DNA from 4 places in the Paenibacillus sp. IHBB 3054 genome. Region 1 is predicted to be linked to each of the others. Evidence: predicted binding sites of a transcription regulator. Region 1 holds the regulator's gene; each other region holds the start of a gene.

Region 1 (5,640 bases):
CAAAATGTCAGAGTTATCCTTTATAAAAAACCGCCTTAAACTCAACTTTCTTGATCCAGTTTCAGAATTTTCATAAGATTTACCGATCCGGCATAGAACGCAACTGCGGTGAATGTTTGGACTTCCGGCCGCTGTTGTCTACAGATTTCTTGATTTATACCGCTATTTGCGGTTGAAATCCGTAGACAAAGGCGGTCGCTATCGCTCCTACAGTTCCAAACTTCCCCTCCGCTGCTTTTGCCTCTAGGTAGTTCTTTAGTTCAACTTATTAGCATATTATGCAAAAAAAGCGGACAAGCGCTGTCCGCCTTGTCCGCTTTTTTTGTTATTGCACCCTGCCTCTACTTGCTCGGCAAAGTATATCCATCACCGATTGCTGTACCATCCGCAAAACGGAAGAACTTGTAATAATAACGTCCTTCCTGCTTGTAAAAAAGCTGCCAGGCGTATTCTCCATTATATACACCCGGAAGCAGCCGTTTAATATCGATGCCGGGCAGCTGGGAGGCTATAATGGAGCGGATTTGCTTCTCCGAGGTTCCTTTGGCCAGCTCTTCCGCATAAACTCCGTTATCGCCCCCGGCCGGCTTGCCGTCCACGGTGAACCGTACCCACACCATTAGATCCGTACCGGCTTTATTTTTCCCGGTCAGCACCCAGTACACCGAATTTTCGTCCCATACCGATTTCTGCGCCTTGGATATCTCAGTAAGTCCCGCCCGGGTCTTGGCAACTTCTTTGGCCGCGCTGCGTTCATTCCATTGGTCCTTCATGATATAGGCATAAAATTGGCTTAGACCGAACAGAATGAGCAGAAACAGAGCGATCCCCAGCAGAAGCCATTTTTTCCTTTTCCTCAAAATGCAGCTTCCTTTCCTTAATATATGAAACGTCATAAAGTCAACTGCGGCAGTCGAATTAACGCTTCAGCAGCCCTTCAAAAGTTTCTTGCGCCTTGCGGCGGATTTCTTCCTCGTCCAGTGTCAGGCACTGACCATGCTTCACAACCTGCTTGCCGTTCACCCAGACATGCTCGACATCCTTGGCGCTGGCCGAATACACGGCGTGGGAGAGCAAGTCGCTATGCGGCAGTAGATGAGGCTGGTCGATATCAATTGCAATAAAATCAGCCTTCATCCCTGCTGAAAGGCGGCCCACCTGGTTCAGGAAGATTGATTCCGCCCCGTATTGCGTGGCCATCAGCAGCGCTTCCGGTGCCGGAACTGCGGTAGGATCGCCGCTGACTCCCTTATGGATCAGTGCTGCAAGCCGCATTTCCTCGAACATATCGAGATTATTGTTGCTTGCCGCCCCGTCCGTACCCAGTGAAACTTTGACTCCGGCTCTCAGCAGCTCAGGCACCCGTGCAACACCGCTGGCCAGCTTCAGGTTGCTGCCCGGGTTATGGGACACACCCACCTTGTGGCGGGCGAGGATTTCGATCTCCTCATCGTTCAGGTGGACACCATGGGCGATTAAGGACGGGCGGGTGAACATCCCCAGCTTCTCCAGGTGCGCTACAGGACGCAGGCCGTAATCAGCGGCATTCTGCTCCACTTCACGCAGCGTTTCCGACATATGCGTATGCATCGGCAGGTCCAGGTCATGTGCAGCCTGCACAAACCGCATGAAAAAGTCCGGAGGACAAGTATACGGGGCATGCGGTGAAATCATGGTTGTAATTCTGCCGTCAGCCTTGCCGTGCCAGTTGCGGGCGAACGCAACAGCTTCCGCAAGCTTCTGGTTCTGCACCTCTTCAGGACACAGACCAATAACACCGCGCATCAGCACCGCACGGATGCCGGAGTGTTCGACCACTTCGGCCACCCGGTCCATATGATCATACATATCCAAAAAGGTGGTTGTGCCGCCTTTCAGCATCTCCAGAACGGATAAGGAAGTGCCCCAGTAGACATCATCTCCGGTAAACTTCTCCTCCATTGGCCACATTTTCTCCTGCAGCCAGGCTTGAAGGACCATATCATCCCCGTAGCCGCGCAGCAGCGACATCGCAGCATGACCATGGGTGTTGACCAGACCCGGCATGAACAGCAGCCGGCTGCCGTCGAGCGTCACTGTGCCTTCTTCAATAACGGGCTTCTCTTCCCCTATGTATGTGATCAAATCATTTTCTATAGTCATATAACCGCTCAAGACAGGCTTCTCGCTTCCGGGAACCAGAAAACGTCCGTTTGCAATTACCATCTTATTGCTGCTCATCTGTAATTCCTTCCTTTCCATCATGTAAATAATACGCCAGACTTTGCAGGTCAGTCGTAAAGTCGGCAGCATGAATCCGGATGGTTGCAGGTGTCTTCAGAATGACCGGTGCAAAATTCAGGATCGCCTCGATGCCCGATTCTACCAGAATATCAGCCACATTCTGTGCTTCGCTGTCCGGTACAGTAATGATCCCGATCCGGATTCCCTGATCGCGGATGGTCTGACCCAGCTCCTCCATCGGCTGTACCGTAAGAGAGTTGATATTTTGTCCAATCTTGGGAGCGTAAGAATCAAATACAGCAGTGATTTTCATGGTATCCTTCAGATAAGCATTGTAATTGGACAAGGCATGACCGAGGTTACCGGCACCTACCAGGGCCACATTGATTTGTTGATCCAGCTTCAGAATGTGACGGATCTTTTCGATGAGATAAGACACGTCATATCCAATGCCTTTTCTGCCGAAATCACCAAAATAGGCCAGATCCTTACGAATCTGCGCCGGATTAAGGTCCAGCTTCTGCCCGAGTTCCTGAGAAGAAACGGTTGAGATTTCACGCTTTTGGAGATCGTTCAGGAAACGCAGGTACACTGGGAGTCTGCGAACGACGGCCTCCGATATTTTATCCGATTTCATATTTTCTCCTCCTAATTTAGAATTGCACTGACGCGATATCGTATGACAACCACGTGCAGTGCCCGCTCCGCGAACGGGACACAGCCTATGGTACAAAGAGATGGGGAAAATTTATAAACAATGACAGATTAGGAAACGCCGCCCTCTTCAAGCCATTCCGCAATCCGCGGAACCATCTGATCGGTAAGCATGTGCTCCATCTTCGGACCAGGGAGTGAATACAGGAAGTACTTCCCGTAATAAGCTTCGATGACCCTGGTATCATATACAATAACAATTCCCCGGTCCTGCGCTGTGCGAACCAATCGTCCAAAACCCTGTTTGAAGCGGATCACTGCTTGTGGAACAGACATTTTCATAAAAGGATTCTTCTTCTGGGCCTGCAGAAGCTCCGCTTTTGCCTCGGCCAGCGGATGATTCGGCGGCTGAAACGGCAGCCTTACAATCGCAAGACAGGTCAGCGCCTCGCCAGGGATGTCGACTCCTTCCCAGAAACTGCTTGTTCCAAGCAATACCGATGCAGAGCTGTCCTGAAAACGCCGGATCAGCTTGCTGCGGCTGCCTCCTTCCACACCCTGGCCCAGAACCGTAATGTCCTGGGAAGCCAAGGCCTCTTTCAGCGGATCATAAACCTGGCGCAGCATTTTGTAGGAGGTGAACAGCACCAGCATCCGCCCCTTGGTCGCCGCCGCCGCTTCAGCCAGCGAATGCACCAGCTTGTCTACAAAACGCGCATCGCCTACGCTGCCCTTAACACTGGGGAAATCGCGCGGGATGACAAGCAGCGCCTGTTCACGGTACTTGAACGGTGAAGGCAGCAGCGCTGTCATGAGACGCCCTTGCTCTGAGGCTTCAGAAAGACCAAGGTTGTCAATCATGAACTGAAAGGACTTGTCGACCGATAACGTGGCCGAGGTCAACACTATGCTCTTCTTCTTGTCGAAGAACAGATCCTTGAGCTGGCTGCTTACATCGACAGGCACAGCGTAGAGCTGAAGCGACTTGCCCCGGTAGTTGCCGCTCCCTTCCATCCAGTACACGATATTATCGTCACTGAGACCCATAAAGAAGCGGATTTGTTCCCGGATGGATGCCAAATCCTTGAACAAGCCTCCGATATCGGTCACCAGGCTGTCCGAAGACGACTGACTCTCCGTATCGCGCATCTCACTGAGCATTTTGTCACCTCTGCGGATGATGTCGCTCAAGGCTAAGTGGAGCGTATTCTCCAGCGCCGCCAGCTCTTCCCAATCTTTGGGCTTGCTGCCGGGAAGCAGGCGTGTGACCAGCTGGCCGGCTTCACCTGCCGCTGCATCGCTTCGTTCGGGCAATAGACCGAACAGCTTGTCGCTCAGTGTATCCCAAGTTTCCTTTACGGTAAGCAGGTCGGGATAGATTTTATCGATTACGCCGCTCCACTCCGAAGCCTGCTCACTGCCCGAGGACTGCAGAGTCTGGCGCAGTGCCGGCAGCTGGCCGCTGCGGCTGTCTTTATACAGCCTTGTAAGCGTATGAGCTACAGTGAAATACTTCATTTGCATGCCCAGATGCTTGCCGGCTACATCCTCCAAATGATGGGCCTCGTCAATGACAAGATGCTCATAAGCCGGAAGCAGCTGGTGCCCGGCCTTGACGTCTGCGAACAGCTTGGAGTGATTGGTAATGACCACATCGGCAATCCCTGCTTCATGTTTGGCCCGGTGGTAGTAGCATTTGCGGAACCACGGACAGGAACGGCCCAGACATGAATCGGTATCACTGGCTACTGTCTCCCAGAAATCCCCGCCGCGACCGCTCAAATTCAGCTCCTCATCGTCACCCGATTCCGTCTGGGTAAGCCATACGATCATCTGCGCTGCCGTAAGCGCTTCTTCCCGGGGACTTACGAAGTCCTTTTTATTTATTTTATGTTCAAACTTGCGCAGACACAAATAGTGCCCTCTCCCCTTGAATATCGCAGCCTTAAACGGGAAAGGCACAACACTGGTCAGAAGCGGGATATCGCGTTCGCGCAGCTGATCCTGAAGATTGATGGTATGGGTGCTGACCATAACCTTCTGCCCGGTACGTACGCTCTGATAAATAGCCGGCAGCAGATAACCGAGCGATTTGCCGGTGCCGGTGCCTGCCTCGATCAGCAGGTGCTTGTCCTCCCGAAGGGCTGTATTCACTTCGCCAATCATGATCTCCTGGGCTTCCCGGCTTTCATATTGTGGAAGCGTATCCTTAAGCCGTTTGGTTACCTCGGCCATATAATCCTCAAAGGATACATTCTCCACAGGATTGCCAACACCTTCTTCTCTTGGAGGCGCCAGCTCAGTCCAGTCGCCTACAGCCATTGCGAGCTGACGGTAAAAATTCAGCTCTCCTTCCGGCTGGAAGGTTTCCATCTCGCGCTCCCGCAGCAGGCCGTCAAAATACCAGGCCAAGTCACTGTCTTCATCGGCAAACAGCTCGTTAAGCCGCTGAATGGTCAGCAGAGGCAAACTATACAGCTCTTCCAGACATTTAAGCAACACAATCGCTGTAGCTTCTGCGTCACTGTCCGCCTGGTGCGGACGGTCATGTGTGATGCCAAAATGGTTACTTACTGCACCTAGCTGATAGGTCGTTAGTGACGGAAAGCATATTTTAAGGAAATCAATCGTATCCAGAATCCGTCCCTGAAATGGCAAATAGCCGCAGCGGTCTAAAGCATTCTGCAAAAAATGGAAATCAAAAGCAACATTATGTCCAACAAGCACTACATCGTCAAGCAGCGGGACGAGCTCCATCATCAT
Region 2 (5,640 bases), on a different contig from region 1:
TTTAAGTTGGAAAATATTCCGGATTGAAGCTTATCCTTTTTTAATATGTTGCAAGAATAGGAGACCCCTTGCGCTTATAACACACACATTTGTGGTGAATGAATGAAGTGAAACCTTTTAGAGCTTTCAGGAGTCTAAGAGATAAAGCGGAAAGCTCGGGCGTGGTTGCTTGGCGTTCAGGTTATGGATGCAGTGGCAATAGAGGGGAGAGGATGTAACGGTGGGACTGTTTGATGATGATTTTTATTCAACCAAGGTACCACGGCGCGAAGGCAGAGGGCAGGAACCCTCTAAGGTCTTAACGAGCCGGAATTGGTCTGCCCGCAAATCACGGCGGAGCCTGGCAACTTGGCAGGTGTCTGTCATTAGCTCAGTGATCAGTGCGGTGGTTGCAGTGCTTCTGTTCAGTCTGGCTACAGGTCAGTTGACACAAGAGAAGGCGGAGCAGCCGAAAGTGATTGAGAAGGTGACTGCAAGCAGCGGTGACCCGTATGAACGGATTGTTCAGGCTGCGGCTCTTGTCCGACCGGCGGTTGTGAGCATAATTAATCATAAAGAAGATAACAAGGAACTTAACATTCTCGACGAGTCGGCACTTGGCTCGGGAGTGATCTATAAGAAGGACGATAACAAGGCCTTTATTATTACCAATAATCATGTGATTGAGGGCTTCGGCAAGCTGGAAGTGGTTACGGTGGATGGTGAGACACGCAAGGCAACACTTGTGGGTACGGATAAAGTAAGTGATATCGCAGTGCTCTCCATTGATGCCAAAGGTATTACCACAGTCGCCCAGATTGGTGATTCCTCCAAGCTGCGGTTTGGGGAGACAGTCATTGCTATCGGCAATCCGCTGGGACTTGGCGATAGCTTGACCTCGGGGATTGTCAGCTACACAGAACGGACCATTCCCGTATCACTAAACCAGGATGGTGTCTATGACTGGGAACAAGAAGTCATTCAGACGGATGCTGCAATTAACGAGGGCAACAGCGGAGGTGCGCTGGTCGATCTGGACGGCAAGGTGATTGGTATTAATACAATGAAGATTTCCGATACAGGCGTGGAGGGACTTGGTTTTGCCATCCCGGCCAATCATGTTATGGAAACGGCGGGTGAGCTTGAGGCAAACGGGAAGATTGCCCGCTCTTATCTGGGAGTGTATTCCGTGGATTTGAATAACCCTTATGTGCCGCTCGCAGAAGACCAGCGCAAGGAGCTTAATCTGCCAACCACCGTTAAAGACGGAGTAGTTGTGCTGGATGCGGTAGGGCCGGCCAAGGATGCAGGACTGCAGTTCAATGATGTGATTACCAAGTTTGACAATGAACCGATCACATCGACCCTTTCGCTGCGCAAGTATCTGTATGATCACACCAAAATCGGAGATGATCTGAAGATTACTTATTACCGCAACGGAGAGGTAAAACAGGTGACGGTGAAACTTCTTGAAAAACAAAAGGAATAAAAGCGGCATCAGCCGTATATAATAATGTAGCAGTCAAGATAAGCGAGACGGCCCAGCCGTCCTTATTATAAAATTAAGGACGGCATCCGTTTCGAAGTCAAATCATCTGGGTATATTACTTAATATGGATGCAAATCCCCCTTTTTATAAAGACTGGTAGCCCTTACATTGGGAACAACACCTTATAAGGGGAAATACGGATATATTCGGATGTTGGCTTGCCTTTGTAACTCCGGTGTGGTAACATGAGATTAATCATACATTTGATACCTAATTCTCGTATTGAAAAGGGCTGTCAATGCAAATACAACCTTTTTCAATGTGTGAATTTTTTCTTTGTTTGAAGATAAAAAGAACATATTAATTTAAATTTGTGGAGGTAACACACATGCAAACAGGTACAGTTAAATGGTTCAACGCAGAAAAAGGATTCGGTTTCATCGAAGTTGAAGGCGGAAGCGACGTATTCGTTCACTTCAGCGCAATCACTGGCGACGGCTTCAAAACTTTGGACGAAGGCCAACGCGTTGAATTCAACGTTGTTCAAGGCAACCGCGGACCACAAGCCGAAAACGTTGTAAAACTGTAATAATAGAAGCACCGTCCCCGCTTTTGCAAGTTGGGACGGTCTTTTTTTATAAGATCAACTGCTATATCATCATGAAACCACAACATGATCTTGAAGTAGAGCAACTGCAAATGAAGGATTTGTAAGCATCTTAGAAAGAGTATAATTGGATGCTTTTTTACTTGTTTCTCAACTTGTAACATAAAGGAAGGGAGGAACGGCAATGAACTACCGGAAGAAGCCTTTAGAGGAAGTACCGGAAGAAAATACCGCAATTTGGGCCTGTACCAATGATGGATGCAACGGATGGATGAGGGATAATTTCGCATTTGAACATGCGCCTTCTTGCCGTCTCTGTCATGCCCCAATGGTTCGCAGCATGAAGATGCTGCCGCAATTGCTTAATTCTAATGGCGATCTCAAATCGCTGAAGAAGGGTATTTCGATTACCTAACCAATGCCTTTATGAGTCAAGCTTTCTATAGAACGACGAACAAATCCAAGACGGTAAAACCGTCTTATTTTTTTTGCTTTCTGAACGTAATATTGTGATATTTGTCACAAATTTATTGTTTTTTAGCCCGAATCCGGGTGTATAATGTGATAATTATCACACTTTGAGCCTTAAATTTTTGACAGAATAGACATAACGAATGGGGAGAAGAAAGGGGAAGAAACATGGATACAGTTATGCTGTCACGTATACAATTTGCGTCGACGACGATCTTTCATTACTTCTTTGTACCGGTATCTATTGGACTTGCACTCTTGATCGCGATCATGGAGACGATGTATGTCCGAAAAGGCAACGATGAGTACAAAAGAATGGCGCAGTTTTGGGGAAAGCTATTTCTCATTAACTTCGCAGTAGGGGTAGTAACAGGGATATTGCAGGAATTCCAGTTTGGAATGAACTGGTCCGATTATTCCCGCTTTGTCGGGGATGTATTCGGGGCTCCACTTGCTATTGAAGCGCTGCTGGCGTTTTTCCTGGAGTCTACATTTATCGGCTTATGGATTTTCGGCTGGGACAAAGTCTCCAAGAAGATTCATTTACTGTCCATCTGGATGGTAGCGCTGGGAACGATGTTATCGGCATTCTGGATTCTCGCAGCCAATTCTTTTATGCAGCACCCTGTTGGTTTTGCGATGAATAATGGCCGGGCCGAAATGAATGATTTCCTGGCTTTGATTACAAACGGACAATTGCTGGTGGAATTCCCGCATACGGTGCTCGCGGCTTACGCTACAGGGGCATTTCTGGTAACGGGTATCAGTGCCTATAAAATGCTCAAGAAGCAGGATGTACCTTTCTTTAGAAAATCGTTCGAAATTGCGGCGATTGTCGGCATTGTCTCCTCCATGGGTGTAGCCGTTGCAGGTCATGCCCAAGCGCAGTATCTGGTAGAGACGCAGCCGATGAAGATGGCAGCTACGGAAGCCCTTTGGGAGGACAGTGGTGACCCTGCGGCTTGGACAGCCAGTGCTTTTATCGATCCTGACAATAAATCAAACTCCGGGGAAATCAAGATTCCTTATATGCTGAGTTTCTTGTCCTACAGTAAGTTCTCCGGTGAAGTTAAAGGGATGAACACGCTGCAGGCGGAATATGAACAAAAGTACGGCCCGGGAGATTATATCCCGCCTGTGCGTACGACGTTCTGGAGCTTCCGGATCATGGTGGTCGCAGGCACGCTGATGATTGTGCTCGGCATGTATGCGATGTATCTGATGTGGCGCAAAAAGATGGACCGTCCGAACACCTGGTTTATGCGGTTCATGTTCTGGGGGCTGCTGCTTCCGCCAATTGCCAATACTGCAGGCTGGATAATGACAGAGATCGGACGTCAGCCTTGGACGGTATTCGGATTAATGACGACAGAAGACAGTGTGTCTCCTAATATATCGGCTGGACAGGTGCTGTTCTCGGTGATCTCCTTTACGGCGATCTACGCTATTCTGGGAGCGGTACTGATCGGATTGTTCATCAAAGTTATCAAAAAAGGCCCTTATGCCATGGATAACGATCACGGTGAGTCGCATGATCCATATAATAAGGAGGGATCGCATGCTTTCTCTTAATGAATTGTGGTTTGTGCTGATTGCGGTATTATTTATCGGATTTTTCTTCTTGGAAGGCTTCGACTTCGGCGTAGGAATGGAAACGCAGTTCCTGGCCAAGAATGATACGGAACGCCGGGTGCTGATCAACTCAATCGGACCGTTCTGGGATGCGAATGAGGTATGGCTGCTGACGGGTGCGGGCGCGATGTTCGCTGCTTTCCCCAACTGGTATGCAACGCTGTTCAGCGGATTCTATATCCCGTTTGTCTTTGCCCTGCTGGCGCTGATTGCCCGCGGTGTCGCCTTTGAATTCAGAGGCAAACGCGATTCACTGGCCTGGAAAAGAACCTGGGACGCCTGCATCTTCTTCGGCAGCTTCCTTCCGCCGTTCCTGCTGGCAGTAGTGTTCGCGAGCTTCATTAAAGGGTTGCCGATTGACGGTGACATGCAGATGTATGCCGGATTCTTCGACATCGTGAATGTGTATACCGTAGTCGCAGGGATTACTGTAGTGATGCTCTGCCTGGTGCATGGCCTGATGTTCACGACGCTCCGTACGGTTGGCGATCTGCAGGTCCGTGCGCGCAAACTGGCGCAGAAGCTATTGTTCCCTCTGGCTGCGCTGCTGGTTGCTTTTGTAATTATGACTTACTATATGACAGATGTGTTTGAACAACGTGGTGCACTGCTGCTGGTATTAGTGATTCTTGGCATTGCCGCCTTCGTTCTGTCCGGCTATTTCATGACCAAGAAGAAAGACAGCTGGGCATTCGGGATGACCGGAGCGGTTATGGCTTTGTCGGTGCTGTCGATATTTGTGGGACTGTTCCCACGGGTTATGATCAGCTCTATTGATGAGGCGTTTAATCTGACCATCACCAATGCGGCTTCGGGCCAGTATTCACTGAAGGTGATGTCGATTGTGGCGCTGACGCTGCTGCCGTTTGTGCTGGGTTATCAGATCTGGAGTTATTTCATCTTCCACAAACGGGTTCACGAGAAGGAGCATCTTGAATACTAATGGATAAAAATTTGCTTGGGTACAAAGGAGTTAAGCCGGTCTTTCTGATCGTAGGCTTCCTTACCCTGGTGCAAAGCCTGTCCATTCTTCTGCTGGCCAAATCGCTGGCAGAAGTAGTCTCTGCGCTGTTTGCGGGAGAACCGCTGAAGGAACAAGGGGCGACAATGCTCTTGTTCCTTCTTGCGTTTCTCGCACGCCATGCCTGTGCCATGCTGATGAGCCGCTTCTCTTACCGCTTCGCGGAGAACACCGGCAGCAGTATGCGGAGACAAATGATGGACAAGCTGTTCCAGCTGGGACCGAGGCTGGCGGGCGACCGGGGAACGGGAAATCTGGTTACGCTTGTGCTTGAAGGGGTAACGAAGTTCCGCACCTATATAGAGCTTATTATTCCGCGGATGGTAGGGATGGCGGTAACACCGGCCTTGCTTCTGGTATACATCTATACTCTGGATACGTCGAGCGGAGTTATTCTTACCCTGACGATGCCGATTATTATCGTCTTTATGATTCTGATCG
Region 3 (5,640 bases), on a different contig from region 1:
TTCGATCCGGGAATGCTCTATTATATGCCGCAGACTTGGACAAGCGATAATACCGATGCGATCAGCAGACTCAAAATCCAGTACGGAACAAGCATCGTCTATCCGCTCAGCTCCATGGGCAGCCATGTCTCGGCCGTGCCGAACCATCAGGTACACCGCAATACTTCTCTTGAACTGCGCGGACATGTCGCGATGTCAGGCAATTTCGGCTATGAGCTGGATCTGACAAAGTTTACGGAAGAAGAGAAGGAAACGGTAAAAGCACAGGTAGTGCTCTACAAGGAGCTGCGGCCGCTGGTGCAGTTCGGGGAGCAGTACAGACTGCTCAGCCCGTTTGAAGGCAACGAGACCGCATGGCTGATTGCGGCTGAAGATAAATCCGAGGCTGTGGTCGTGTATGCCCGGACACTGGCCGAGCCCAATGATTCGCTGTATTATCTGCGCCTGAAAGGACTGGATCCCGAAGCGGATTATGAGTGGCTGGAAGGCGGAGGCGTGTACGGAGGAGATCATCTTATGTATGCGGGGCTGCCATTGCCGAATCTGCACGGTGATTTCCAGAGCGTGCTCTGGCGTTTCCGCAGAGTCTAGGATTTAACCGGTTGTTATTATCACAAAAGGCCTTGCCGCGATATTGCGGCAAGGCCTTTTTGCAGATTGAAAGGGTCCATTTCAGAAGAATTCAACAAACTCATTCACCGGCTTGCGGTAGCCGCGTGGTCTGATCTTGCGTTGGTAGTCTTTGCCGATGGTTATCATCAGAGCCGGCACAAGATGGTCCGGGATATTGAGGGTGGCCTTGATGGCATCGGGATCAAAGCCGATCATCGGGCAGGTATCCCAGCCTTTATCCTTGGCAATCAGCATGAACTGCATGGCAGACAGGGAGGCGTTGCGAATAGCTTCATCACGCTGGAAAGCATCATTTCCTTCATAAGCATCGTTAATGGATTGAATGGTGTTGTCATATTCCTCCTGGCTCATAGCGCCAAGTAATTTCAGTCCGCTGTAAATTTCCGGTGCCTGCTGATAGGCAAGCTTGTCTCCTAGCACGATAATAACGGCGGAAGCCGTGTGGATTTTATATTGGTTATAAGCACCTTTGCGGATTTCCTCCTTCAGTGCCGGATCGCTGATCACCTTGTAATGTGTATGCTGCAAATTGTAGCTTGAAGGGGCGAGCCGGGTGAGAGAGAACATGTCCTCCAGCTCGTTTTGCGGGATCTTGATCCCTTCCACGAAATTCATAGCTGATCTGCGGGATTGCACCAAATCTGTAAAAGTACTCATGATAAATACCTCCAAATGTTTATAAAATTGATAGTTAATAAATATCAATAACTTATGTAAATAAACTAACTTACTAATGGTTACTAGCTTAAGATAGCACGGCAATTGAGAATCGTCAATGATGTATTACACTAAATCGTGAAATTAAGTTCAAATAGAAGATAATTAATAAAAACGATAGAAAAGAAGTGATTATAATCACAAAATAAGGTTATAAAGGCAAAAAGATTGTGACGTTTATTACATAATGGGTGTTATAATAGACGCATGGGTTATTGAATTGACTATTATCAAGTGTTACAAGCTAATGCAGAGGAGAGTCCAACAATGTCAGAAACAATTACGCAAACCACTCCTGAACAGGAAGCACCGAAAGCCTCTTTAACCAAAGAGGATGTTCTGGATCAGCTTTTGAAGTCGGAAGTTCAGGAATCTTTAACCACCTTGATAGAACAGTTGCCGCAGCTTACACAGCTTGTAGGTGTATTAACGAAGTCTATGGACTTTGTACAGTCGGTTGCATCCGATGAAGTACTTAAGAATGATACAGTGGGCGCTATTAAAGAAATTGCCGAGCCGGTAGTAGGTTCCGTCAAAAATATGGCGGCTACTGTGATCGAGGCGAAAGACCGGGCGAATGAAAGCACCGAGACGATCAGCGTGTTCGGAATGATGAAGATGATTAAGGATCCGCAGGTTCAGAAGCTTCTCCGCTTTATGAATGCTTACCTGCAAGTCAGCGGCGAACGCAGCCAGCAGAAATAATTAATTCTAATCTCATACGTAAGGACGGAGGAAACATCATATGTCAAAACATATCGTTATTCTAGGAGCAGGTTACGGCGGATTGCTGAGTGCCTTGACTGTGCGCAAATATATGAGCAAGGCTGAAGCAAAGATCACAGTTGTCAACCAGTATCCAACCCACCAGATTATTACCGAATTGCATCGTCTTGCCGCAGGCAGCGTGGAAGAGAAAGCTGTTGCTATGCCGCTGGCGAAGCTTTTTGCCGGTAAAGACATTGATCTTAAAATTGCCAAAGTAAAATCCTTCTCCGTTGAAAGCAAACAAATTGCGCTCTCGGATGGCACGAATCTTACTTACGACGCCCTTGTTGCGGGCCTTGGCAGCACGACGGCTTATTTTGGAATTCCGGGACTTGAACAATACAGCATGGTATTGAAATCGGCTGCCGACGCCAATAAAATTCACGGTCATATCGAAGACCGGATCCGTGAGTACGCAAAAACCGGCAATGAAGCTGACGCGACGATTCTAATCGGCGGTGGCGGATTGACGGGTGTTGAGCTTGTAGGTGAAATTGCCGACGTGCTGCCGAAGCTCACCAAACGTTATGGGGTGGATCAAAAAGCGATCAAGCTGCTGCTCGTGGAAGCAGGTCCAAAGATTCTCCCGGTACTGCCCGATCACCTGATCGAACGCGCTACATCAAGTCTTGCTGCACGCGGCGTACAATTCTTGACCGGTCTTGCCGTTACCAATGTGGAGGGCAACACCATTGATCTGAAGGATGGCCAGAAAATTGTGGCCAACACGTTCGTATGGACCGGTGGTGTACAAGGAAATCCGCTGATCGGTGAATCCGGTCTTGAAGTTAACCGTGGACGTGCAACGGTAAATGAGTTCCTGCAATCCACATCGCATCCCGATGTATTTGTTGCCGGTGACAGTGCTGTTGTATTTGCTCCGGACGGCCGTCCTTATCCGCCGACTGCACAAATCGCCTGGCAGATGGGTGAGCTGATTGGCTATAATCTGTATGCTCACCTGAACAATAAATCGCTGGATACCTTTAGTCCGGTCAATTCGGGCACACTCGCCAGCCTGGGCCGTAAAGACGGGGTTGCTATTATCGGCGGCAACTCAACGCCATTGAAAGGCTTGCCTGCAACGATGATGAAAGAAGCAAGCAACATCCGTTATCTGACACATATCAAAGGTTTGTTCAGTCTGGCGTATTAATATTCATTAGCCAGCTTTGCTGGAAGCCAGTTCATAGGATCCCCTTTTAGTTACCCGAAAACACCTGATTTTTTTTGAGGTGCGAGTGCTGGAAGGGGATTTTTTTCTGTGCTGAATTACATAGTTAATAACTGGGAATGAAATTAAATAAGTTCACAATGCGTAGTGCGCTTTGAAATCCTACCATAATTGAGGGTGTCCGGAGAAATTCTATTTGATATAATGGAATATGTTTATACCATTCAGTGGTTTTATAGGAGGATTTAAACATGGGATTTAAAGAAAACGATATCATTTTGTTCCAGGGTGACAGTATCACCGATTGTGGGCGCAATTATGAAGACGCTTCATCACTGGGCGTAGGTTATGCAATGATGGCCGCCGCACGTCTCGGGCTGCAGTATCCGGAGAAGAATCTGACGTTCATTAACCGGGGAATCAGCGGCAACCGCATTACGGATTTGCAGCAGCGCTGGGATAAGGATTGCCTGGACTTGAAGCCGACATGGGTGTCCATTTATATCGGGATTAATGATACCTGGCGCCGCTTTGACTCCGGCCAGGAAACTACTGCTGCCGAGTTTGAAGCCGCTTATCGTGATTTGATCGAGCGTACAATGAGTGCGCTGGATGCCAAGCTGGTGCTGATTGAGCCGTTCGTACTGCCTGTGCCGGAAGACCGCAAGAACTGGCGTCAGGATTTGGATCCCAAAATCCATGTTGTGCGTGAATTGGCACGTGAGTACGGGGCCCCGCTGGTTCCGCTCGACGGCCTGTTCGCTGCGGCTTCCGTTAAAGCGGAGCCAGCGTTCTGGGCAGGGGATGGCGTGCATCCTTCTTCGGCCGGACATGCCCTTATTGCCGAAGCCTGGCTGAAAGCGGTAGGAGCAATTAACTAGAGCGCCTATTTATTTTGTTAAAGCTATCCCATCTGAGCGTGTTCAGGGACCGATCCGTTATTTTATAGCGGACCGGTCTTTTTTTGATGTGCGGAGCTGAAGATTGGATGAGGGAGACCAATGCACGGACATTTCACTCTACACCTGAAGACTGTTATAATTGTAGGGTACATATTATTACCGATACTTCATCTAACAAGCTCATGGCGATGCCTGAATAAACGGAAGAAATCCTCAGAGCCATCGGGCGTCAGCACACACCTCAAGATGAAGCTAGTGTTCGGCGAAGTGTATCAGGAATACATTATTAATGAAGAAGTTAACAATCTATACCGAAATAATAAATATCAAGTACATCTTATAGAGCGAGAGGAATGTTAAAAGAATGACGAGCGATACAGCAGAGGATTTGCAAGGTCTGAAAGCAGCCGGCAAGGTGGTAGGTTACACTATCGCCGAGATGAAGAAACATGTAAAACCAGGTATGACGACCGCCGAGCTTGATGCGGTGGGGGCGAAGATCCTGGAGCAATTTGGTGCGAAATCGGCTCCGAAGGTTACCTATAATTTTCCGGGCAGCACCTGCATCAGCATTAATGAAGAGGTGGCTCACGGCATTCCCGGCTCACGCGTCATTAACCCCGGTGATCTGATTAATATTGACGTATCGGCCGAACTTAACGGTTATTACGGTGACTCCGGCGTTTCTTTTCAACTGCCGCCCTATAACGAGGAGCTTGTACATCTGTGCCGCAGCACGGAGGAAACCATGATGAGCGTAATCAATCATCTTCGAGCAGGCATGAAGGTGAATGAGATTGGCAGAGTGATGGAGAGTGAAGCCCGCAAACGCGGCTACAAAATCGTACGCAATTTATGCAGCCACGGCATCGGCAAATCACTGCATGAGAAGCCTTTCGAAATTCTCCCGTTTTATAATCCGCGGGTAACTACGGTGCTTAAAGAAGGTCAGGTCATTACGATTGAACCGTTCCTGTCTACCGGAGCTGACTTTGTAGAACAGCAGTCGGACGGGTGGACACTGAGTGTGAAGGACAATAGCCGGGTAGCCCAGTATGAGCATACCATTATAGTGACCAAGGGCAAACCGATTATTCTGACAAGCGCATAGAACCCTGCCGAGGGTAAGAGGAGCGAGCGAAGTTGAAGATGGCCTTTATTCTTTTTGATGGAATTACTTTTCTCGATTTTGCCGGATTCTATGATGTTATCTACCGGCTGGGACAATTCGCCCCAGGTGAAGGGCTGGAATGGGATATTTGCGGTGTTGCGGAAGAAGTGACCGATGAGCTGGGGCTTACGGTCAAGATCGGCACAGTATTGCCGGATCTGTCGCAATATGATTTAGTCTTCGTACCCGGCGGGATGGGAACGAGAAGGCTCCGGACCGATGAGTCCTTTATCTCTTGGCTGCGGGGAGCCGCCAATGTGCCTTATAAGGTTTCT
Region 4 (5,640 bases), on a different contig from region 1:
TTTCTTTGGATTAAGATATATACATCATCTGGTGACTACATAGCGGTAAAGAAGAAATTATTAAAAAAAGAGCAATTCTCTTAATGAGAGCCGCTGCTTTAGTTCAAAGAAGTGCTTATTCGATTGCCTTCAGGCAAAGAAGCATTAGCAGGCTTCGTAGTCGGACTATATGACAAGACATAAGCCGGGCATCCGTACCAAGAAAGAGTGCCAAACAAACAGCTTAATTGCGTTAACGAACTCGAGTTTGTTCATAGATTAGATATATTTTGATTTGGGATCATTATATTCATAGCTCCATTGAGCCATGTTGAGTATTTAAAAAACACGTATGCTTAATTTTAGATATAAAGAAGGCTTGGAAGGAGGAGTACCGCAAATGGAGAATGTAAATTCAAACAATAATATACTCATCGTGGATGGTGACAGGCAAGTCCGTAAGTTGCTGCGTGTTTATTTTGAACTTGAGAAATATAATATAGAGGAAGCCGAGCAGGGAGCAGAGGCGTTATATAAAGCGCTGAGAACCCGCTATATTATGGTTATATTAAACTGGCAGTTATCCGATACCAGCGGGGAAGAGCTATGCAGGCATTTCAAACTGATAGGAACCGCCCCGCTAATCATGTTTATTGGCAAAGCGGATGAGAACGAACGGATACAGGGATTTATGGCCGGTGCAGATGATTTTATTGACAGGCCTTTCAGTCCTAGGGAGGTTGTCGGACGAGCCAAGGCAATGATTGGCCGGTTTACAGGAGTTGTGGTGCCCCAGGGAGCTCAGTCGCATGAAGAGATAACGATATCCTCCATTACTATTGATCCCAGAGCAAGAAGAGTCACCGTGAAAGGGAAAGAAATTCACTTCACTCTAAAGGAATATGAGCTTTTCTATTTTCTGGTAAAGCATGAGGGAGAGGTCTTTTCCAGAGAGAATTTACTGTTAAAGGTATGGGGCGGAGATCATAAGAGATTCGCGGATCATCGTACAGTAGATACTCACATTAAACGGGTAAGACATAAGCTATCGGGCGCATTCTCTGAACGAAACGGACTCATTCAAACCGTATGGGGTTACGGATACATGCTGAGCTTTAAATCGATGTGAACATATCATTGAGGAGGGGAATATGCAAATGACCTATAAACAGATTAAATGGATGATTCTTTTAATTCCTACGTTTACGGTCGGGGTATGGGAATATATCAGGCATCAATTTTTATTACCTTATATTTCTATGGAATTAGGAAACTGGCTCACACCGTTGATAGTTTATCTGGTAAGTATGACCCTGCTTAATAAGATGTTTCGTATGCTGGAGCACATTCAGAAGGAGCTTGAGGTGGAACGTAACGCAACAACCGTGCTTGAAGCCAGAGAACAGCTGGCCAAGGAACTACATGACGGAATTGCGCAATCGTTATTTCTGCTCTCCGTCAAAGTAGACCGTCTGGAAGAACATGTAGTGGATAAAGATCGGCACCTCCATGACGTGCAACAGATCCGTAAAACAGTCCACGAGGTAAACCGTTATGTGCGCCAGGCCATAGCTGATTTAAAGTATGAGCCTATGGAAGAAAAATCAATTTTATCTCATGAATCTATGGAGTCTAAGTTGAAAAAGATGGTAGTGGACACTCCTGTGCAATTTAGTGTGAATTGGTCGATACCGGACAGTATGTTGTCCCCGAAAGAAAAAGTTGAACTGCTTGCCTGTGTTCGGGAGGCTGTCGTCAATATAGAGAAGCATTCAGGGGCTACACACGGCTGGATTGTGGGAGAAGGAGACCCGCACCGGTTCAAGGTTATGATTAAAGATGATGGACGGGGATTTGTAGACAACCCATTTATGTTTAAGGACCGTTTCGGATTAAATATCATGAAGGAAAGGGCGGAGGAGATGAATTGGAAAATGGAATTTCGTCGGGATCATTTGTACACTGCAGTAGAATTAATGAAAGAGGGTGAGGGCAAATGAGGCACACGCGTGTACTGGTTGTCGATGATCACATACATGCAAGGGAGGCTATTTGTGATATTTTGTCCCTTGACCCGAGCTTTGAAGTAGTTGGAGTAGTGACTAATGGACAGGAAGCCATAGAATTCACCGCAGAGTGGCTGCCGGATTTGATCCTGATGGATATCCAGATGCCCGGAATGAACGGGCTTGAGGCTACACAGAAAATCAAACTGATGTTCCCCTATGTGAAAATTGTAATGATAACAGTGTCAGATGACCTGATTCATTTGCTGGAAGCTTTAAAGCGGGGTGCCCAAGGGTATCTCTTGAAGAATCTTGCACCTTCAACCTGGATTGAATATTTGCACTCTATAGTCCATGAAGAAGCGCCCTTAAGCCGGGAAGTCGCCTATCAAATTTTGAAGGATGTCTCCTTAACTGCAGTCAAGGAGCCGCAGGTAAACTTAACTGCGAGAGAGCAGGATATTTTGAATGGGGTAGCCACGGGCTGGACGAACAAAGAAATTGCTGAGAATTATGGAATTTCGGAATACACGGTGAAGAATCACCTTAAGAATATTCTGCAAAAGCTGCAGGTACAGAATCGTGTGCAGCTTACACGCTATGCACTGGAAAAAGGACTTATTTCAGACGAGTATAATCGTCTGTAGTAAGTCCTTTTTATTGGTTTAAACAGAAACTTCGATAAGTATAAAATAATTATGAAATGACATATGTCACACTTCATTCATAAAATAGCGTGTTTTCACAAAAAAGACTCACTATAGAAGAAAGTTAGACACATTGCCCCCCTCGTTCGAGCCATACAGTGTTTCCCTAAAATCTTTATACTTGTGAAATAAAGCACAGCAGAGTGGAGAAAATAGCAAAGAGGTTCTAGATTTTGCTGGGCTTAATTCGGAAGATTGAGGGGGGAATGTATTCGTGATTATTGATACAGTGATGTGGAGTAAATGGTTAACAGGAATGACGTTAGCATTTCACACCATTTTTTCCACGACTGGTGTCGGTGTCCCATTGATGATAGCCATTGCCGAATTCGTCGGGATAAGAAAGAAAGACCATCATTACATTCTGATGGCCAAAAGATGGTCACGCGGATTTATTATTTCAGTAGCTGTTGGCGTAGTGACCGGAACGGCGATTGCCTTGCAGCTTGCGCTTGTCTGGCCGAAGTTCATGCAGTTAGGCGGGAACGTAATCGCACTCCCCTTATTTATGGAGGTTTTCGCCTTCTTTTTTGAAGCCATTTTCTTAGGGATTTATTTGTACACCTGGGGGCGGTTCCGCAACCCGTATATTCACTTGCTGCTGACGATTCCGATTGTCGCCGGGGCAGGCATGTCCGCAGTATTCATCACGACGGTGAACGGATTTATGAATCAGCCCGGAGGCTTTGTAATGGAAGCCGGGCAATTCACGGCAGTTAATCCGCTGCAGGTGATGCTCAATACGGCAACGCCTTCGAAGGTATTCCATGTCTTAACCTCTGCCTACTTGACGGGCGCTGCCTTGCTTGCGGGAATTGCGGCTTACACTATTCTGAGAAGGGGAGTCTCAGCCTACTCCAAGAAAGCCTTGAAGCTGATGATGACAGTTGTTGTGGCGTTCAGCCTGCTGACAAGCCTTGCCGGAGATATGTCAGCCAAGTTTCTGGCGGAGCATCAGCCGGAGAAGCTGGCGGCAGCAGAATGGCACTTCGAAACCGAACGCGGCGCAGATTTGATTCTGCTGGGCTGGCTTAATGCAGAGAACGAGATTCTGGGGGCGATTCACCTTCCGAAAGCGCTAAGCTTCCTGGCGTTTGGAGACTTTAACGCTGAGGTCACGGGTCTTGAAGAGTTCCCGCTTGACGAACACCCGCCGCTTATTGTCCACTATTTGTTTGATTTTATGGTTCTGAGCGGAATGGTTATATTGGGCATTGGACTGCTGTACTTCCTCTTCTTGTTCTGGAAGAAACGCAATGAGCTTAACAAGTGGTTGCTCAGATCCATTGTCTTTAGCACATTCCTGGCCTTCTTGGGCATTGAATTCGGCTGGTTCTATGCGGAGCTTGGAAGGCAGCCTTGGATTGTCCGTGGATATATGCGTGTAGAGGAAGCAGCCACAACATCGCCGAATGTGAGGATTCTCTTTTTCCTCTTCCTCCTTCTTTATGTTGTAATGGGGACGATGTGTGTCATCGTACTTAGACGCCTGTTCCACAATAATCCGCCAGAGGCCGAGCTGGACAAGCTGGCACAAGCATCTATGGAAAAAGGTGAGCAACTATGATCAGCTATGAGTTGGCAGGTATTTCAGTGCTTTGGATTTTTTTGTACGGCTACTTAATTGTAGCGTCTATTGATTTCGGGGCCGGATTCTTTGCCTTCTATGCCCGCTTGACGAAACAGGATCACCTGATTAACCGGCTGATATCCCGCTACCTGTCGCCAGTCTGGGAGATTACCAATGTATTCTTTGTCTTCTTCTTTGTGGGCATCATCGGATTTTTTCCCGACACGGCTTACTATTATGGCTCTGCGCTGCTTGTTCCCGGAAGCATCGCTGTGATTCTGCTGGCTATTCGCGGCTCCTTCTATGCTTTTCAGAACTATGGCTCCAAGCAGAACATTGTATATCTGTTTTTATACGGGGCCACAGGTTTGCTGATTCCGGCTTCTTTATCGGTGGCACTGACGCTTTCTGAGGGCGGTTTTATTATAGAGAATAGCGGAACTGTCACATTAGCCTATTGGACGCTTTTGAGAAGTCCGTTGTCATGGAGCATTGTAGCATTGGCCATCGTGTCGGTGCTGTTTATCAGCAGCTCGTTCTTGGCCTACTACGCTTCAAGGGCGGAGGATCAGTCCGCGCTCAAGCTGATGCGTACCTATGCCCTGTTTTGGAGCATGCCAACGATCATTGCTGCATTTACGGCATTTGTTTTTCTTTCCCAGCATAATGAGCGTCATTTTCATAACATGATGGATTTGTGGTGGCTGCTGGGTTCGTCCGTTGCCTTTTTCATGATTGCTACATGGCTGCTGTACAACGGTCGCCGCTACGGATTGGCCTTTATCTGTGTCATGCTGCAGTTTCTCTGTGCCTTTTTTGCGTACGGGATAGGGCAGTATCCTTATATCTTGGACCCATATATCACCATTCAAAGCGGTGCCACGAACGAATCAATGGGGATAGCGCTTGTGGTAGCCTTTATCGGCGGTCTGTGTCTGCTGGTCCCGTCTCTCATTCTGGTCTTCAGGTTATTCCTGTTTGATGCGGATTATGTAAAAGGCAAAAAATAAAGGAGGGGAGTTATCATGAAGAGGAGAACCGGTCTGATCTCAGAGTATATGTCTACACAAAGGAAACGTCGTGCTCTATTAGTAGGCTTCTCGCTTGCACTCGGTGTAGCCATAACATGCCAGGCCGCTCTGCTCGCGGAAGCCGTCGACAAGATTTTTGTAGAGCGCGTATCCGTTTCATCGGCGGCTGTTATCCTTGGCCTGTTACTGGCTGTCATGGCTGTGCGTACGCTGCTATCTTATGGAAACGGGTTAATCGGCTTGCACATGGCTGCTGATGCCAAGACAACGATGAGGGCCAGAGTGCTGCGGAAGATGACCCAAGCTTCTGTACCCTCGTCACTTCGCGGGCAAACGGGCGGCAAGGT

What was found. The regulator Rex, encoded in region 1, represses fermentation and respiration genes when NADH is low (regulators of the CRP and FNR family bind a similar motif). The targets are predictions, from matches to a motif close to TTGTGAAATATTTCACAA.
Region 2: the regulator Rex is predicted to act here: its motif matches at 2,583-2,600, upstream of ACQ76X_RS31100 (cytochrome ubiquinol oxidase subunit I).
Region 3: the regulator Rex is predicted to act here: its motif matches at 1,519-1,536, upstream of ACQ76X_RS26085 (DUF1641 domain-containing protein).
Region 4: the regulator Rex is predicted to act here: its motif matches at 2,814-2,831, upstream of ACQ76X_RS27370 (cytochrome ubiquinol oxidase subunit I).

The regions. Positions count from the first base shown of each region.
Region 1 covers NZ_JBOFBG010000001.1:279,939-285,578, forward strand. Annotated here, with positions in the region: gene ACQ76X_RS01470 (cell wall elongation regulator TseB-like domain-containing protein) at 342-860, opposite strand; gene ACQ76X_RS01475 (amidohydrolase) at 919-2,220, opposite strand; gene ACQ76X_RS01480 (redox-sensing transcriptional repressor Rex) at 2,207-2,899, opposite strand; gene dinG (ATP-dependent DNA helicase DinG) at 2,989-5,640, opposite strand, start outside.
Region 2 covers NZ_JBOFBG010000046.1:28,879-34,518, reverse strand. Annotated here, with positions in the region: gene ACQ76X_RS31115 (S1C family serine protease) at 221-1,468, shown strand; gene ACQ76X_RS31110 (cold-shock protein) at 1,857-2,057, shown strand; gene ACQ76X_RS31105 (cold-shock protein) at 2,260-2,490, shown strand; gene ACQ76X_RS31100 (cytochrome ubiquinol oxidase subunit I) at 2,715-4,118, shown strand; gene cydB (cytochrome d ubiquinol oxidase subunit II) at 4,105-5,121, shown strand; gene cydD (thiol reductant ABC exporter subunit CydD) at 5,121-5,640, shown strand, end outside.
Region 3 covers NZ_JBOFBG010000032.1:39,023-44,662, forward strand. Annotated here, with positions in the region: gene ACQ76X_RS26075 (alpha-galactosidase) at 1-591, shown strand, start outside; gene ACQ76X_RS26080 (nitroreductase family protein) at 673-1,290, opposite strand; gene ACQ76X_RS26085 (DUF1641 domain-containing protein) at 1,618-2,055, shown strand; gene ACQ76X_RS26090 (NAD(P)/FAD-dependent oxidoreductase) at 2,096-3,274, shown strand; gene ACQ76X_RS26095 (SGNH/GDSL hydrolase family protein) at 3,544-4,173, shown strand; gene map (type I methionyl aminopeptidase) at 4,559-5,305, shown strand; gene ACQ76X_RS26105 (DJ-1/PfpI family protein) at 5,338-5,640, shown strand, end outside.
Region 4 covers NZ_JBOFBG010000036.1:7,080-12,719, forward strand. Annotated here, with positions in the region: gene ACQ76X_RS27355 (response regulator transcription factor) at 380-1,108, shown strand; gene ACQ76X_RS27360 (sensor histidine kinase) at 1,137-1,979, shown strand; gene ACQ76X_RS27365 (response regulator) at 1,976-2,632, shown strand; gene ACQ76X_RS27370 (cytochrome ubiquinol oxidase subunit I) at 2,907-4,259, shown strand; gene ACQ76X_RS27375 (cytochrome d ubiquinol oxidase subunit II) at 4,256-5,272, shown strand; gene cydD (thiol reductant ABC exporter subunit CydD) at 5,288-5,640, shown strand, end outside.